2 regions of the Massilia sp. KIM genome follow, and region 2 is predicted to be linked to the other one. Evidence: predicted binding sites of a transcription regulator. Region 2 holds the regulator's gene; the other holds the start of a gene.
What was found. Region 2 encodes sigma-54, which starts transcription at its own class of promoters, with help from an activator protein. Its sites were predicted from a motif close to TGGCANGNAANCTGCTTT; they were not measured.
Positions count from the first base shown of each region.

Region 1: a site for sigma-54 is predicted at 4,665-4,682, ahead of B0920_RS22030 (TldD/PmbA family protein). Genes of this name have one in related genera too.

Region 1 covers NZ_MVAD01000003.1:377,742-385,620, forward strand. Annotated here, with positions in the region: gene B0920_RS22020 (TldD/PmbA family protein) at 1-1,386, opposite strand, end outside; gene B0920_RS22025 (TldD/PmbA family protein) at 1,542-2,876, opposite strand; gene B0920_RS22030 (TldD/PmbA family protein) at 2,889-4,523, opposite strand; gene B0920_RS22035 (class I SAM-dependent methyltransferase) at 4,901-5,692, shown strand; gene B0920_RS22040 (S1C family serine protease) at 5,812-7,359, shown strand; gene B0920_RS22045 (serine hydrolase) at 7,633-7,879, opposite strand, start outside.
Region 2 covers NZ_MVAD01000003.1:199,584-207,462, forward strand. Annotated here, with positions in the region: gene B0920_RS21145 (PTS sugar transporter subunit IIA) at 1-424, shown strand, start outside; gene hprK (HPr(Ser) kinase/phosphatase) at 475-1,410, shown strand; gene rapZ (RNase adapter RapZ) at 1,558-2,436, shown strand; gene B0920_RS21160 (enoyl-CoA hydratase/isomerase family protein) at 2,777-3,862, opposite strand; gene hpf (ribosome hibernation-promoting factor, HPF/YfiA family) at 3,960-4,313, opposite strand; gene B0920_RS21170 (RNA polymerase factor sigma-54) at 4,372-5,847, opposite strand; gene lptB (LPS export ABC transporter ATP-binding protein) at 5,850-6,605, opposite strand; gene lptA (lipopolysaccharide transport periplasmic protein LptA) at 6,605-7,183, opposite strand; gene lptC (LPS export ABC transporter periplasmic protein LptC) at 7,217-7,828, opposite strand; gene B0920_RS21190 (HAD family hydrolase) at 7,842-7,879, opposite strand, start outside.

The DNA of each region.
Region 1 (7,879 bases), 180 kb from region 2:
GAACTGGAAGTTGTAGCGCTGCTGGTCGATCGAGTAGGAACCGCGGCCCAGGATGTAGATGCCCTTCTTGACGTCCTTGACCATCTCGTCCGGGGTCAGGCGCGCCTTGCCCGGCTCCAGCGACACGTTGGGCATGCGCTGGAACTGGATGGTGCTCCAGCTGTCGGCGTACGAGCAGCCGTGCGATTCCTTCTCGCCGATGATGTGGGCCTGGTCGCGCGTAGCCTGGTAGTTGACCAGGATGCCGTTGCGGATGATGTCCCACTTCCTGGTCTTCACGCCCTCGTCGTCATAGGCCACGTAACCGAGCGAGCCCGGGGTGGTCTTGTCGGCGACGAAGTTCACGCGCTCGTGGCCGTACTTGAATTTCTTCGTCTCCCACTTGTCGAGGGTGGCGAAGCTGGTGCCGGCGTAGTTGGCCTCGTAGCCGAGCACGCGGTCCAGCTCCGTCGGGTGGCCGACGTTCTCGTGTATGGTCAGGAACAGGTGTTCCGGCGACAGCACCAGGTCGTACTTGCCCGGCTCGACCGACTTGGCGCTGAGCTTCTCGCGCGCCTGCTTGCCCGCCAGGCGTGCGTCCTCGACGATGTCGTAGGAGCCGGTGTAGAGCGTGGTGACGCCGCCCGCGGCCTGCACCTTGTCGGCGGCGCGCGCGTCGAAGTACTCGTAGCCCATCGACACCGGCGCGCCCAGGCCGGCGCGCGAGCGGAACTTGCCGCTGGCCTTGTCCACGGCGGTGGCGTTGATCGGCGCCCACAGGCGGTGCACGTCCTGGTCGATGTAGGAGCCGTCGGTGGAGGCGAAGTACTTCTGCTGGTTGATCTGGAACAGCGAAGCGGTCATGAAGTTCGCGCCCGCGTCCAGGCCGGCCTTGTTGGCGGCGATCAGCATGTCGGCCTTTTCCTTGACCGGGATGGCGCGCCAGTCCTTCTTGATCGGGGTGGCCCAGGCCACCTCGCCCACGCCCTTGACCGGAGCCAGGCGCACCGGCTCGTTCTGCAGCTTGGCGTTGGCCTTGGCGATGGCCACGGCCTGGCGCGCGGCATCGGCCACGCCGTCCGGGGTCATGGTGTTGGTGGAGGCGAAGCCGTAGGCGCCATTGGCGATCACGCGCACGCCGACGCCGCTGGACTCGGTGTTGCTGATGTTCTCGACGTTGAGGTCGCGGGTGATGATGAACTGGTTCAGGTAGCGGCCGATGCGCACGTCGCAATAGCTGGCGCCGGCCTTGGTGGCGGCGTTCAGGGCGACGTCGGCCAGGGCTTTCTTGGCGCTGGCGGCCATCGGGTTGAGCAGCTCGTCGGCGGCGATGGCGTTGCCGAAGACCGGGACGAGCATGGCGCCGGCGGTGCCGGCGCCGACTTTGAGGAAGGTACGACGTTCCATGTGTGTGTTCCGTTAGCGTTGGACCGCTTTAGCTAGCCTATGAACGTCGCCCCCGCGAAGGCGGGGGCCCAAGTTCGTCGCGCAGTGGTCCGCGTAAAACTTGGGTTCCCGCCTTCGCGGGAACGACGGTCTTCAGGACGGGGGCAATGCCTGCCTTAGACAGCGTCCGACAGCGAAGTGAAGTTGAAATCGCGGATCTTCATCGACGGAATCAGCATCGCGTAATTCGCCTCGTCCCCGCCAATCACCACCGGCTTGCCGATCTCCTCGATGTTGTTCAGCATCGTCACCGGGCTCTCGTTGAAGCGGAAGTTCTTGATCGGGTGCTTGATCTTGCCGTTCTCCACGTAGAAGGTGCCGTCGCGGGTCAGGCCGGTCAGCAGCACCGATTGCGGGTCCACCATGCGGATGTACCAGGTGCGGGTCACCAGCACGCCCTTCTTGGTGTTGGCGATCAGCTCGGCCGTGGTCTTGTCGGTGCCGGCCATGATCACGTTGCCGGCGCTGCCGACGGCGCGCGCGCCCTTCTGCTTGGCCCAGTACTGCGAGTAGTCCAGCGCGTTGATGCGGCCGTCCTTCACCAGGTGCACGCGTTCGCGCGGCAGCATGCTGTTGTCCCAGGGGAGCACCGGCACGTCCTTGTCCCAGGGGTCGGACCAGATGTTGACCTGCTGGTCGAACAGCTTGTCGCCCAGGCGGTTCTTGCCGCCCTGCTTGGACAGGAAGCTGCGGCCCTCGTCGGCGCGGCGGGCGTCGAAGCCATTCAGCATGAAGCCCAGCAGGTCGCTGGTGGCGGCCGGTTCCATGATCACGGTGTAGCGGCCCGGCTCGAGCGCCTTGGCGTCCACCGAACGCAGCGCCTTCTCGATCGCCACGTCGGCCGCTTCGCGCGGGTCGAACTTCGCCACGTCGCGCGCCGAGCGCTTGACCCAGCCCGAACCGCGGCCGTCTTCGGTGCGCACGGTGCAGGTGAAGTCGAGCGAGGTCGCGATCTGGTGGCCGAACACGCCGTTGGAGTTGGCCACCGTCTCGAAGGACGAGCGGTCGGTGAAGAAGCCGGCGGCCACCAGGCCCTTCTTGCGGCAGGCTTCCATCGCGTAGGCGGCGGCCTGGGCGCGGTATTCCGGATCGATGTCGGCGGTGCGCTGGACGAAGGTCTCGGAGGATTTATAGGCCTGCTTGGCGATAGCCGGCATGAACTCGGGGTTCTCCGGCGCCAGGCGCGCCAGGTCCTCGGCGCGGCGCACGGCGCGCTCGAGCGACTTGTCGTCGAACTCGTTGATGGTGGCGGTGCCCTGCTTCTTGCCGAAGGCGACCTGCACCTGGATGCGGGTGTCGTCGGCCAGGCCGGCGGTGGACACGGCGTTGCGGGCGAAGCGGATGTTGCCGATGCGGCTGCCCTCGACGTTGACGATGCACTCGTCGGCCTTGGACAGCGACATCACCTTGTCGCAGATGCGCTTGGTTTGTTCCTGGGTCAGGATGCTCATGGTCTTCCCTGCTTAGCCGATCTTGCGAGCGGTGTTGATCACGTTGATGCCGTTGAAGCGCGTGGTCGACGACCCGTGCGACACGATCGAGATCTGCGGCGGCTGGCCTTTGCCGTCGAAGAAGGAACCGCCCATGCGCCAGTCGCGCTCGTCGCAGATCGAATGGCAGGCGCTCCAGAATTCCTGGGTGTTGGCCTGGTAGGCCACGTCTTCCAGCATCTGGCCGATCTTGCCGTCCTTGATCTCGTAGAACAGCTGGCCGCCGAACTGGAAGTTGTAGCGCTGCTGGTCGATCGAGAAGGAGCCGTCGCCGACGATGTAGATGCCCTTCTTGATGCCCTTGACCATCTCGTCCGGGGTGAGCTTGGCCTTGCCGGCCGCCAGCGACACGTTCGGCATGCGCTGGAACTGCACCGTGCTCCAGCTGTCGGCGTAGGAGCAGCCGTGCGATTCCTTCTCGCCGATGATGTGGGCCTGGTCGCGGGTGGCCTGGTAGTTGACCAGGATGCCGTCCTTGATGATGTCCCACTTCTTGGTCTTCACGCCTTCGTCGTCGTAGCCGACCGCGCCCAGCGAACCCGGGGTGACCTTGTCGGCGTACAGGTTGACGATCGGCGCGCCGTACTTGAATTTCTTGCTCTCCCATTTGTCGAGGGTGGCGAAGCTGGTGCCGGCGTAGTTCGCCTCGTAGCCCAGCACGCGGTCCAGTTCCGTCGGGTGGCCGACGTTCTCGTGGATGGTCAGCCACAGGTGTTCCGGCGAGAGCATCAGGTCGTACTTGCCGGGCACCACCGACTTGGCGGTCAGCTTGCGCTTGGCGTCGCGGCCTGCGGCGCGCGCGTCCTCGATGATGTCGTAGCTTTCGGTGTACAGGGTGGCGACGCCGCCGGCGGCCTTGATCTTGTGCTCCGGGCGGGCGTCGAGGTATTCATAGCCCTTGCCGACCGGGGAAGAGAGGCCCGAGCGAGAGCGGAACTTGCCGGTCGCCTTGTCGACCGCGGTGGCCTGGAACGGGGCCCACAGGCGGTGCACGTCCTGGTCGATGTAGGAGCCGTCGGTGGAAGCGAAGAACTTCTGCTGGTTCACCTGGAACAGCATCGACTGCATGAAGTTGGCGCCGTTGTCCATGCCGGCCTTGTTGGCGGCGATCAGCAGGTCGGCCTTCTCCTTGATCGGCACCGCGCGCCAGTCCTTCTTGATCGGGGTGGCCCAGGATACGTCACCGACGCCCTTGACTGGTGCAAGACGCACCGGTTCGGACTGCAGCTTGGCGTTGGCCTTGGCGATGGCGACCGCCTGGCGCGCCGCGTTGGCGATGCCGTCGTTCGACACGTCGGAGGTGGCCGCGAAGCCATAGGCGCCGTCGCAGATCACGCGCACGCCCACGCCGGCCGATTCGGTGTTCGCCACGTTCTCGACGTTGAGGTCGCGGGTGACGATGAACTGGTTCAGATAGCGGCCGATGCGCACGTCGCAGTAGCTGGCGCCGGCCTTGGTGGCGGCGTTCAGCGCGACGTCGGCCAGGGCCTTCTTGGCCGCGACGGGCATGGTGGTGAGCAGTTCTTCCGCGGCGATCGCGCGGCCGAAGGGGATGAGCGTCGAGCCGAGCGCCAGGCTGCTGAAATTGAGAAAGGTACGGCGTTCCATGTGGTCTCCTGAATAACCTACTTCCGGGCAGCAGCAGTGCGCACGAGCACGGCGCCGCTTTGTATGTACAGCGCTACTGTGAGATTTTTTTCGCCCGGGTGAGGGCGTCAAACTTCTCAACCTTAGACTAAAGTTTTTGTTTAGGCAATCTTTATGCCATGCACCGAGGCGCCGTTGTTGCAGGCATCCCGCGTCCGGGCCGGTGTCCGCCGGCTGTCCGCCCTGTCCGCTCCGGACAGGGCGGACAGCGCGCCATGCGGGGGACGCATATGCATATGCGTCCGGTGCTTGACTGTCGGGCTCGGCTGCTTGATCATCGACGCGGCCGCAGCGGCGCCCTGCCCTGCTCCCGCAAATCACCCTGGAGACTTCGCACGATGAAACGACTGATCCTGGCCGCCATGCTGGCCACCGGCCTGGCCGGCGCCGCGCAGGCGGACGATGCCCTGAAGGCCGCCATCGCCGGCGAACACCGCAGCGCCCCCAACAAGGCGCGCGACGTGTACCGCCACCCCTACGAAACCCTCAGCTTCTTCGGCATCAAGCCGGACATGACGGTGGTGGAGCTGTCGCCGGGCGGCGGCTGGTACACCGAGATCCTCGCGCCCTACCTGCGCGACAAGGGCAAGCTGATCGCCGCCGGCGGCGCGATGGTGCCGGAGAACCGCGGCGCGATGGCCTTCAAGGGCAAGCTGGACGCCAACCCGGCCCTGTACGGCAAGGTGGTCCCGTCCGTGTTCGAGCCGCCCAAGCGCTACGAGATCGCGGCCCCGGGCAGCGTCGACATGGTGCTCACCTTCCGCAACCTGCACAACTGGGTCGGGAACGGCGAGGACGCCCTGCGCGCCACCTTCAAGGAAATCCACAAGGTCCTGAAACCGGGCGGCGTGCTGGGCGTGGTCGAGCACCGCCTGCCGGCCTCGATGCCCCAGGACGCCAAGGCCTCGAGCGGCTACATGCACGAGGCCTGGGTGATCAAGATGGCGGAAAGCGCCGGCTTCAAGCTGGCCGGCAAGTCCGAAGTCAACGCCAATCCGAAGGACACCGCCAACCACGAGAAGGGCGTGTGGACCCTGCCGCCGGTGCTGGCCAACAAGGACAAGGACCGCGAGAAGTACCTGGCGATCGGCGAGAGCGACCGCATGACCCTCAAGTTCGTCAAGCAGTAAATACGCGCCGGGCCGCGGGGAGGACGCGCCGTCCTCCCCGTGACGATGCACGTATTTCCAAGCGCCCCGCGGGTGTATATTCTTTCGGTTGAGCCCATTTTCAGTCACCGAAGGAATCCATGAAGATTTTCCCTCTCGCCGCACTGGCGCTTGCCGTGTCCACCCTGGCCCAGGCCCAGGACAGCACTCCGCAGACCACGCCGGTGCCGCCGGCGGCCACCACCCAGACCGCGCCGCCGGCCCTGCCGGCCATCGAGGCCTCGGTGGTCAAGATCTTCGCCACCGTGCGCCGTCCCGACCCCTACAAGCCCTGGACCAAGTCCTCGCCGGCCGACGTCACCGGTTCCGGTGTGATCATCGAGGGCAAGCGCATCCTGACCAATGCCCACGTGGTGAACTACGCAAGCCAGGTCGAGGTGCAGGCCAGCCAGTCGGGCGACAAGGTGGCGGCCAAGGTGGTCGCGGTGGCGCGCGGCCTCGACCTCGCGGTGCTGGAGCTCGAAGACCCCTCCTTCTTCGCCAAGCGTCCGCCGGTGCAGCGCGCCGCCGTGCTGCCCGACGTGCGCGAGCAGGTCTTCGCCTACGGCTATCCGGTGGGCGGCAATTCGCTCTCGACCACCAAGGGCATCGTCTCGCGCGTCGAGTTCGTGCCCTACACCTCGTTCAGCTCCGGCCTGCGGATCCAGATCGACGCGCCGATCAACCCCGGCAACAGCGGCGGCCCGGTGGTCGCGGGCGACAAGATGATCGGCCTGGCCTTCTCGATGGCGGCCGGGGCCCAGAACATCGGCTATGTGATTCCGAACGAGGAGATCGAGCTCTTCCTGAGCGACATCGCCGACGGCAAGTACGACGGCAAGCCGCTGCTGCACGACAGCATCCAGAATCTGGAGAACCCGGCCCTGCGCGCCTACCTCAAGCTCGACAAGTCAGTCGAGGGCGCGGTGGTGCACAAGCCCTACCGGACGGACCCCAGCTGGCCGCTCAAGGAATGGGACGTGATCACCCACATCGGCGAGCACCCGATCGACAACCAGGCCATGGTCAAGCTGGGCTCCAACCTGCGGGTGCGCTTCCAGTACCGCATCCAGCAGGTGGCGAAGAACGGCAAGGTGCCGATGACGGTGATCCGCGGCGGCAAGACCATCAAGGTGGAGGTTCCGGCCACCGGCCCGCGCCCGATGCTGATCGCGGACCTGAACGGCGGCTACCCGCCCTACTTCATCTACGGCCCGATCGTGTTCTCGCGCGCCAGCCCGGAGTTCCTGAGCTTCATCGGCGGCAACGCGGCGATGCTGCAGGCCTATGCCTTCAACGCCAGCCCGCTGGTGACGCGCCGAGGCGACTCGCCGGACGCCGAGCGCGAGGAGCTGGTGGTGATCAGTTCGCCCTTCTTCCCGCACAAGCTGATGTCGGGCTACTCGAACCGCTACGGCTCGGTGGTGGAGTCGGTCAACGGCAAGCCGGTGCGCAGCCTGGCCCACCTGGTGGCGCTGCTGCGCGATCTGAAGGACGAGCAGGTCGTGCTCAAGTTCGACCAGCGCTACGGCGAGACCATGATCCTGCCGCGCAAGGCCACGCTGGACGCGACCGAGGCGATCCTGTCGGACAACGGGGTGCGTTCGCAGGGTTCGGACGACATGATGAAGGTCTGGAACGGCAAATAAGCCGTCACGGCGCTGCGAAGATCAACTTGGGTTACCGTAAGGAGTCCAAGTTCGCACCGCAGCACCCGCGCAAAAGCAACCGCAGCCCTCCGATCTAATGCCCTTAAGTTAGCGCCTGCACGTCGTCCCGGCGAAGGCCGGGACCCAAGTTTGCATGCGTATCTGCGCAAGGGAACTTGGGCCCCGGCCTTCGCCGGGGCGACGGTTTTTCTGCTAACTGAATACCAATAAGCCCAAAGCTGCGGTTCTTACTTTCAAACTCCCCTCACACCATCACTTCTCTTTCTTCACCGGCGTAAACAGCAAATCCTGGAAGTCATAGCTGAAATCGGTCTCGGTGGAGATCGGCTTCATGCGCATGCGCTCGATGCTGCCATCGTGATCCAGCGAGAAGGTCACGTAAGCGTCGGCATTGAAGTTCCTCTCCTTCCAGCGAACGATGAAGGTATCGTGCTGGAAGTGCTCCAGCTCCCCGACCAGGTCGGGCGTGCGCGAGAAGCTCAGCACCTGCTTGCCGCCC
Region 2 (7,879 bases):
GAGCAAGAAGCGCGCTTTCGAGCAGGCCGGTCTTATCTTCGAAAACAATTGCGGCATCGCCCGTTCCACCGTGTCGGACAACCTGTTCGCGCGCGAGCGCCTCGGGTCAACCGGCCTGGGCCACGGCGTGGCCGTGCCGCACGGGCGCATCAAGGGCAGCAAGAGCCTGAAGTCGCCGCTGGCGGCCTTCGTCCGCCTGAAGGAGCCGATTCCCTTCGAATCGCCCGACGGCCAGCCGGTCAGCCTGCTGTTCTTCCTCCTGATCCCGGACCACGTGACCCAGCAGCACCTGGAGATCCTGTCCGAGATCGCCGAGCTGTTCTCGGACGAGGCGGTGCGCACCGCGCTGGCCAGCGACCCCGATCCGAAGTCGGTCCACGAGCGCATCATCAACTGGCAACCTAGCCTGCAAGCCCTGGGCTAAGTTAAACTGTTCCGCACGGCAAATCCCGCCGTGCCTCCCCGACGATGCCCATGCTGCAATCACCGCTGACCATCCAACGGCTGTACGACGACAATCGCGACAGCCTGCAACTCGGCTGGTTCGCGGGCTTTCCCGGCGGCGAGCGCCAGATCGCCGGCGACGCCGCCTCCGCCGCCGACCAGGTCGGCCACCTGAACCTGATCCACCCGGGCCGCATCCAGGTCTTCGGGCACCAGGAACTGAACTACTACCACCGTCTCAAGGCCAATTCGCGCAGCCACGTGATCGGCGAACTGATCGGGGGCGGTCCGCCGGCCCTGATCATCGCCCAGGGTCTGGAGACGCCGCCCGACATCCTGGCCATCTGCGACGAGCAGAACATTCCGCTGTTCTCGACCCCGCTGCCGGCGGCCCAGGTGATCGACTTCCTGCGCGTCTACCTGTCCAAGAAGCTGGCCCAGCGCGTGATCATGCACGGCGTGTTCATGGACGTGCTGGGCGTGGGCGTCCTGATCACCGGCGACTCGGGCCTGGGCAAGAGCGAGCTGGGCCTGGAACTGATCTCGCGCTCGCACGGCCTGGTGGCCGACGACGCGGTCGAATTCTCGCGCATCGCGCCCAACATGATCGAGGGCCGCTGTCCGCCGCTGCTGCAGAACCTGCTGGAAGTGCGCGGCCTGGGCCTGCTGGACATCAAGGCGATCTTCGGCGAGACCGCGGTGCGGCGCAAGATGCGCCTGAAGCTGATCGTCCACCTGGTCAAGCGCGGCGCCATGGACGAGGAGGTCGAGCGCCTGCCCTTCCACTTCCCGACCGAGGACGTGCTGGGCCTGCCGATCCGCAAGGTCGTGATCCCGGTGGCGGCCGGCCGCAACATCGCGGTGCTGCTGGAAGCCGCGGTGCGCAATACCATCCTCCAGTTGCGCGGCATCGATACCCTGCAGGAGTTCATGGAGCGCCAGCGCCAGGCCATGAGCGGCGACTGAACCGCAAATGCGCCGCAGTTGAGCCGCAGTTGAGCCGCAATTGTGCCGCAAATGCGCCGCACCTGAGCCTTAACCGGCCCGCCGAGCCTGGGGTTTTGGCCTCCCCCTGAGGACAGAAATGCGGCGCTGCGGTATCATCGCCGCATCATGCACATCGTCCTCATTACCGGTATTTCTGGTTCGGGCAAGTCGGTTGCCCTGAACGTCCTGGAAGACGCGGGCTACTACTGCGTCGACAACCTCCCTCCCGCCCTGCTGCCGGCCCTGGTGGCGATGGTGAACGAGTCCGGCACCGGCAAGATCGCGGTGGCGGTCGACGCCCGCAGCGCCGAGTCGCTGGTGGAGCTGCCGGTGAGCGTGCGCCGGCTGCGCGAGGAAGGCCACTCTGTGAAGGTGATGTTCCTGACCGCGAGCACGCACTCGCTGGTGGCGCGTTTCTCCGAGACCCGCCGCAGCCACCCGCTGTCGCACGAGCTGCGCCCGGGCGAGAACCCGGCCTCGCGCCGCACCCTGATCGAATGCATCGCCGAGGAGCGCGAGCGCCTGTCGGCGATCGAGAACCTGGGGCACGTGATCGACACCTCGGAACTCTCGGCCAACAAGCTGCGCGCCTGGATCAAGGAACTGGCCGAGGTGGCGCACGCGCCGCTGACCCTGTTCTTCGAGTCCTTCGCCTTCAAGGTGGGGGTGCCGCTGGACGCCGACTTCGTGTTCGACGTGCGGGCGATTCCGAATCCCTATTACGATCTGGCGCTGCGCCCGCTGACGGGCCGCGACGCGCCGGTGATCGCCTTTCTCGACGCCCAGCCGAGCGCGGCCGAGATGCTGGAGGACATCCGCAGCTTCGTGGAGAAGTGGCTGCCCTCGTTCAAGACCGACAACCGGAGTTATCTCACCGTGGCGGTGGGGTGCACCGGGGGGCAGCACCGCTCGGTGTACATGGCCGAAAGGCTGGGGGCGTATTTCGGCGCGACCGAGCGCGTGATCGTGAGGCATCGGGAGCAGCCGAAGAACCTGACGGCTTGAGGTGACGGCGGCGCGGGGTTGCTGGTCGCTCTTCGCTGTTTGCTGTTCGCTCTTCGCTGTTTGCTGTTTGCTGTTCGCTCTTCGCTGAGTGTTGCTCGCTGTTCGCTGTTCGCTCTTCGCTGAGTGCTGCTCGTTGTTCGCGCCGCGACTGGCACTTGCGTGCATGCACGCCAGCCCCCCTTGCACCCGCAGCCCCAGCACGTCATTCCGGCGAAGGCCGGAATCCAATTCCTATGCGCAGTGACGGGCGTTTAACGCAGCGGGTCTGCACGCAAACTTGGATTCCGGCCTTCGCCGGAATGACGTGCTGAGGCTAGCGGCTGAAAGCTTGGGCTGCGGGTCAGTCCAGATGCCGCAAAGGATGCGCCCACTCCGGCCACACCGGCTCGAAGAAGCGCGCCACCATCTCCGCACTCACCTCCTCCAGCGTCGGCGGATTCCACTGCGGCGCATTGTCCTTGTCGATCACGAGCGCCCGCACGCCTTCCAGCACCTCGCCGTGCTCGAAATTACGCCGCACCACCGAGCGCTCCATGCGCAGGCAGTCCGCCACGTCGAGTTGCGCCCCGCGCGCCAGCAGCTCGCGCGTCACGCACATCATCAGGGGCGAACGCGAGCGCATCGCCTTGAGCGCCTTCTGCGCGAACGGATTCTCGTCCGCTTCAAGCGAGGCCATCACCGCCGCCACCGAATCCGACCCGAAGTGCCGGTCGATCGCCGCACGCTGCGCCTCCAGCTCGCTCGCCCCGGCTTGATCCGCGAACGGCGCGGCAAACGCACGTATCGCCGCCGGCAATTCCTCGCCCGCCGTCGCCTCGATCAAAGCATGCAGCTCGCCCAGCGCCGCGCCAGGCACGAACACGTCGGCCAGCCCCACGTAGAGCGCATCCGCCGCCCCGATGGTCAGCCCCGTCAAGCCGAGGTAATTGCCCAGCTGCCCAGGCGCATGCGACAGGAAGTGGCTGCCGCCCACGTCCGGGAACAGGCCGATGTTCACCTCCGGCATCGCCATCCTGGTGCGCTCGGTGACGATGCGCAGCCCGCAACCGGGCCCGCCCTGGGCGATGCCCATGCCGCCGCCCATCACCACGCCGTCCATGATGGCGATGTAGGGCTTGGGATAGAAGTGGATCAGGTGGTTGAGCGCGTATTCCTCGGTGAAGAAGTCTTCCAGCAGCGCGCTGCCGCCCTGGGGCGTGGCGTGGCCGACCTCGTGGAAGAAGCGGATGTCCCCGCCCGCGCACAAGGCCTTGTCGCTGCTGCTGGTGATGAGGACGGCCGCGACGCCGGCGTCGTCCTTCCAGGCGTTCAAGGCCGCGGTGAGCGCGCGCACCATCTCGAGCGAGAGCGAATTCAGCGCCTTGGGGCGGTCCAGGGTGATGATGCCGGTGCGATTGGCGACACGGGTGAGGACGTGGTCGGTCATGGCGTGTTCTGTGATTGAAAAGATAAGCATTTTACAGAACACGGATGCAAAAAGGGCGTCCCCTCAGACGCCCTTGCTAGTGGTGCCCTGCGGCCGATCAGGCTGCAGCGACGTCGCCGTTTTCCGGCAGGCGCTTCAGCGCCATGTGGTCATGACTGCGGAGCATTTGCTTGTGCTTCAGAACCTGGCGATCCAGCTTATCCATCAGGGTATCGATCGCGGCGTACAAGTCTTGCGCGACACTGGCCACGTGCAGGGTTTTCCCCGATACCTGTAGGTTGATTTCCGCTTTTTGCCTTTTTTCTTTCTCAGTGAGATTGTCGACGCAGAGGAAGACATGGGTGTCGATCACTTGATCGAAATGCCGAATGATGCGCTCGAGCTTATTCTGAACGTATTCACGGATAGCGGGGGTCACTTCGAGATGGTGTCCACTGATTGTGAGGTTCATACACACTCCTTTGAAGATGTCGCGCCGCCCAGGCACAAGGCAGGAGTGGGCAGCGCTGTTACAAGGCTTTGCGGAGGCTGACGGGAGGGATCTTGAGCGCTTCACGGTATTTCGCGACCGTCCTGCGCGCAATGACCATGCCTTGTTCCCCGAGCATCTCCGCGATCTTGCTGTCGGATAATGGATTCTTAGGGTCTTCTGCTCCTGTCAATTGCGCGATGAGCGCGCGGATCGCCGTCGAAGAGGCTTCTCCCCCCGCCTCGGTGGCGACATGGCTTCCGAAGAAGTATTTCAACTCAAACATGCCGTGCGGGGTCAGCATGTACTTCTGCGTTGTGACACGGGAAATTGTGCTCTCGTGTAGACCTAGTGTATCAGCTATCTCACGTAAAACAAGGGGCCGCATGGCAACCGCACCGTGCGAAAAGAAATTCTTCTGGCGCTCGACGATGGCCTCTGCCACACGGAGGATGGTGTCGAAACGCTGGCGCATGTTCTTGATGAGCCACTTGGCTTCCTGCAGCTGGGCGTTCATGCCTTCGCACTTCCCCTGCTTCATGAGCGAGGCGTACAGGCTGTTCACGCGCAGGCGCGGCATCACGTCCGGATTGAGCAACACCGCCCAGCCGCTCTTGGCGCGCCGCACGATCACGTCCGGCACCACGTAGTCCGAGACGTTGGCCGCGAAGGCCGCGCCCGGATGCGGATTGCAGGCGCGCACCACGGCCTGCACCTCGCGCAGGTCCTCGTCGTCGCAGTCCAGCGCCTTCTTGAGCTTGCTGTATTCGCGCTGGGCGAACCAGCTCAGGTAGCCCTCGACGATCTTGAGGGCCAGGCGCCGCGTCACCAGGGGCACGCCGGGCATGCGGCGGATCTGCAGGGCCAGGCATTCGCCGGCGCTGCGCGCGCCCACGCCGATCGGGTCCAGGCTCTGCACCAGGGCCAGGGCGCAGCGCAGCTCGTCCATCTCGATCTCGAGTTCCTCCGGCAGGCGCGCGTGGATCTCGTCCAGCGGTTCTTCCAGGTAGCCGTTGTCGTCCAGGGCGTCGATCACCAGCTCGGCCAGCGCGCGGTCGCGCGCCGAGCAGCCGGTGGTGCGCACCTGTTCCATCAGGTGCTCGCGCAGGGTGACACTGCTGGCTTCCAGTTGCGGGCGGCCGTCCTCGTCGTCGCCGCCGCGTCCGCCGCCGCCTTCGCCCCAGTCGCCATCGTGCAGCTCGCGCTCGCCGCCCTCGGCGGCGCCGTCCGCGCCGTCGGCGTGCTCGGCCGGCGCGGCCTCGCCTTCCGCCGCGCCGGGCGTGGCGGCCGGCGCTTCGCCATTGGGCGGCGCGTTATTGATGGCGCCATCTGCCAGCAGGCGCACCGAGCGGTCGAGCGGATCGTCGAGGCGCTCCAGCATCGGATTATCGGACAGGATCTGCTCGATCTCCTGGTGCAGCTCGAGCGTGGACAACTGCAGCAGGCGGATCGACTGCTGCAGTTGCGGCGTCAGTGCAAGGTGCTGGGAAGTGCGTAGCTGCAGGGACTGTTTCATGTCTACATGCGGAAGTGTTCACCCAGGTAGACGCGGCGCACGGATTCATTGGCGATGATGTCGTCGGGCCGGCCCGAGGCCAGCACGGCGCCCTGGTTGATGATGTAGGCGCGGTCGCAGATGCCGAGCGTCTCGCGGACGTTGTGGTCGGTGATCAGGACACCGATCTTGCGCTCCTTCAGGAAGCGCACGATGCGCTGGATCTCGATCACGGCGATCGGATCGACGCCCGCGAAGGGCTCGTCCAGCAGCACGAAGCGGGGATTGGTGGCGAGCGCGCGCGCGATCTCGACGCGGCGCCGCTCGCCGCCCGACAGCGCCAGCGCCGGGCTCTCGCGCAGCTTCTCGATCTGCAGGTCGGCCAGCAGCGTGTCGAGGCGCTCGTTGATCTGCTCCTTGGTGAGCGGCTTGCCGTCCTGCTTCTGCAGCTCGAGCACGGCGCGGATGTTCTCCTCCACCGTCAGCTTGCGGAACACCGAGGCCTCCTGCGGCAGGTAGGACAAGCCCAGCACCGCGCGCCGGTGGATCGGCAGGCTCGAGATGTCGGTGCCGTTGATGTCGATGCTGCCGGCGTCCGAGGGCACCAGGCCGACGATCATGTAGAAGGAGGTGGTCTTGCCGGCGCCGTTCGGCCCCAGCAGCCCGACCACCTCGCCGCAGTCGACCTGCAGCGAGACGTCGCGCACCACCAGGCGCTTGCCGTAGGTTTTCTGCAGCCCCTTGACGATCAAGGTGCTGCCGCAGTCGCGGGCCTCCATCACTGCTTCCCTGCCGGGGCCGCGCCCTGCGTTGCGCCTTGTGCCGGGGCCGCGCGCTTGGGCGCCAGGATCAGGGTGCCGCGGCCGCCGCCGACCTTGCTCTCGCCGCTGGCGTCGTTGCGCACGGTGGCGACTTCCTTGCGGTTGTCGTAGGCGATGAAGGGCGCGGTGATCTCGTTGGTCACGCGCTGGCCTTCGAGCTCCTTGACGATCGCGTTCGAGAACAGCTTCACGACCTCGGTGCGCTCTTCGTATTCGATGCGCTGGGCCTGGCCGTCGACCCACAGGTCGGGGCCGCCGTCGCGCTTCTGGCGGAAGGTGGCGACCTTGCCCGGGTTCGCGGTCAGGGTCACGCTCATGTAGCCTTCCGGGGTTTCCTTCACCAGGGCGCGGTCGGACTTGAGCACCAGTGTGCCGCGGGTGACGACCACGTTGCCGGTCAGGATGCGGGTCTGGGTGACTTCGTCGACGTCGAGCGAGTCGAAGTTGATCACCGCCTGCTTGAGGGAATCGGCGCGCTCGGCCATGGCCGTGAGCGACACCAGGGAGAGGAATGCGACAGCGAGTAGTTTCTTCATATTGTGCTGGTCAGGAGTTGGCTGGCGCAGGCTCTATTGGCGCCCGCGCGGCGGATAGACGATCTGCCCGCGGCTGGCGATGTGCAGCTTCTGGGTGGCGTTGTTGGCCACCATGCCGATGCCCTTCACGCTGGAGGCGCCGAGCTGCATGTCGATCGGCTGGTCGGTCTTGATGATTTCTTCGTCCGGCAGCGCAGTGAGCTTCTCGGTGCGCACGCGCAGCGCGTCCGACTGCGGGGTGCGCGGACGCTGCAGGTCGACGTTGCCGAGCAGGTCGACGCGGTGCTCGCCGTGGAAGATCTGGGCCTTGTCGGCGGTGACCGTCATCGGCGGGCGGCCCGGCTCGACCCCGCGCATGACCGGCGCCTCGACGTGCGAGACGTCGCCTTCCGGGATGTGGGTCAGGCGCTTGCCCGACACCACGTAGCTGGGCTGGCCGTTGGCGGTCATGCGCACGAAGGAGAAGTTCTCGACGATGTAGTCCGGTTCGTTGGGCGGCCCGCCCGGACGCGCGTCCGGATCGCCCTCCTGCATCAGCTGCAGCAGCCAGAAGCTGCCGAAGGCGCAGAACACGCCGGTCAGCATGATGGTCAGGAGTTTCCAGCGGTGCGCGGTGCGCTTGTTGGAGGTGACGTAGGGGGCCATGGCGCGGACCTCGTCAGGCGAAGTAAGGCGCGAGCGCCTGTTCGTAGGTGC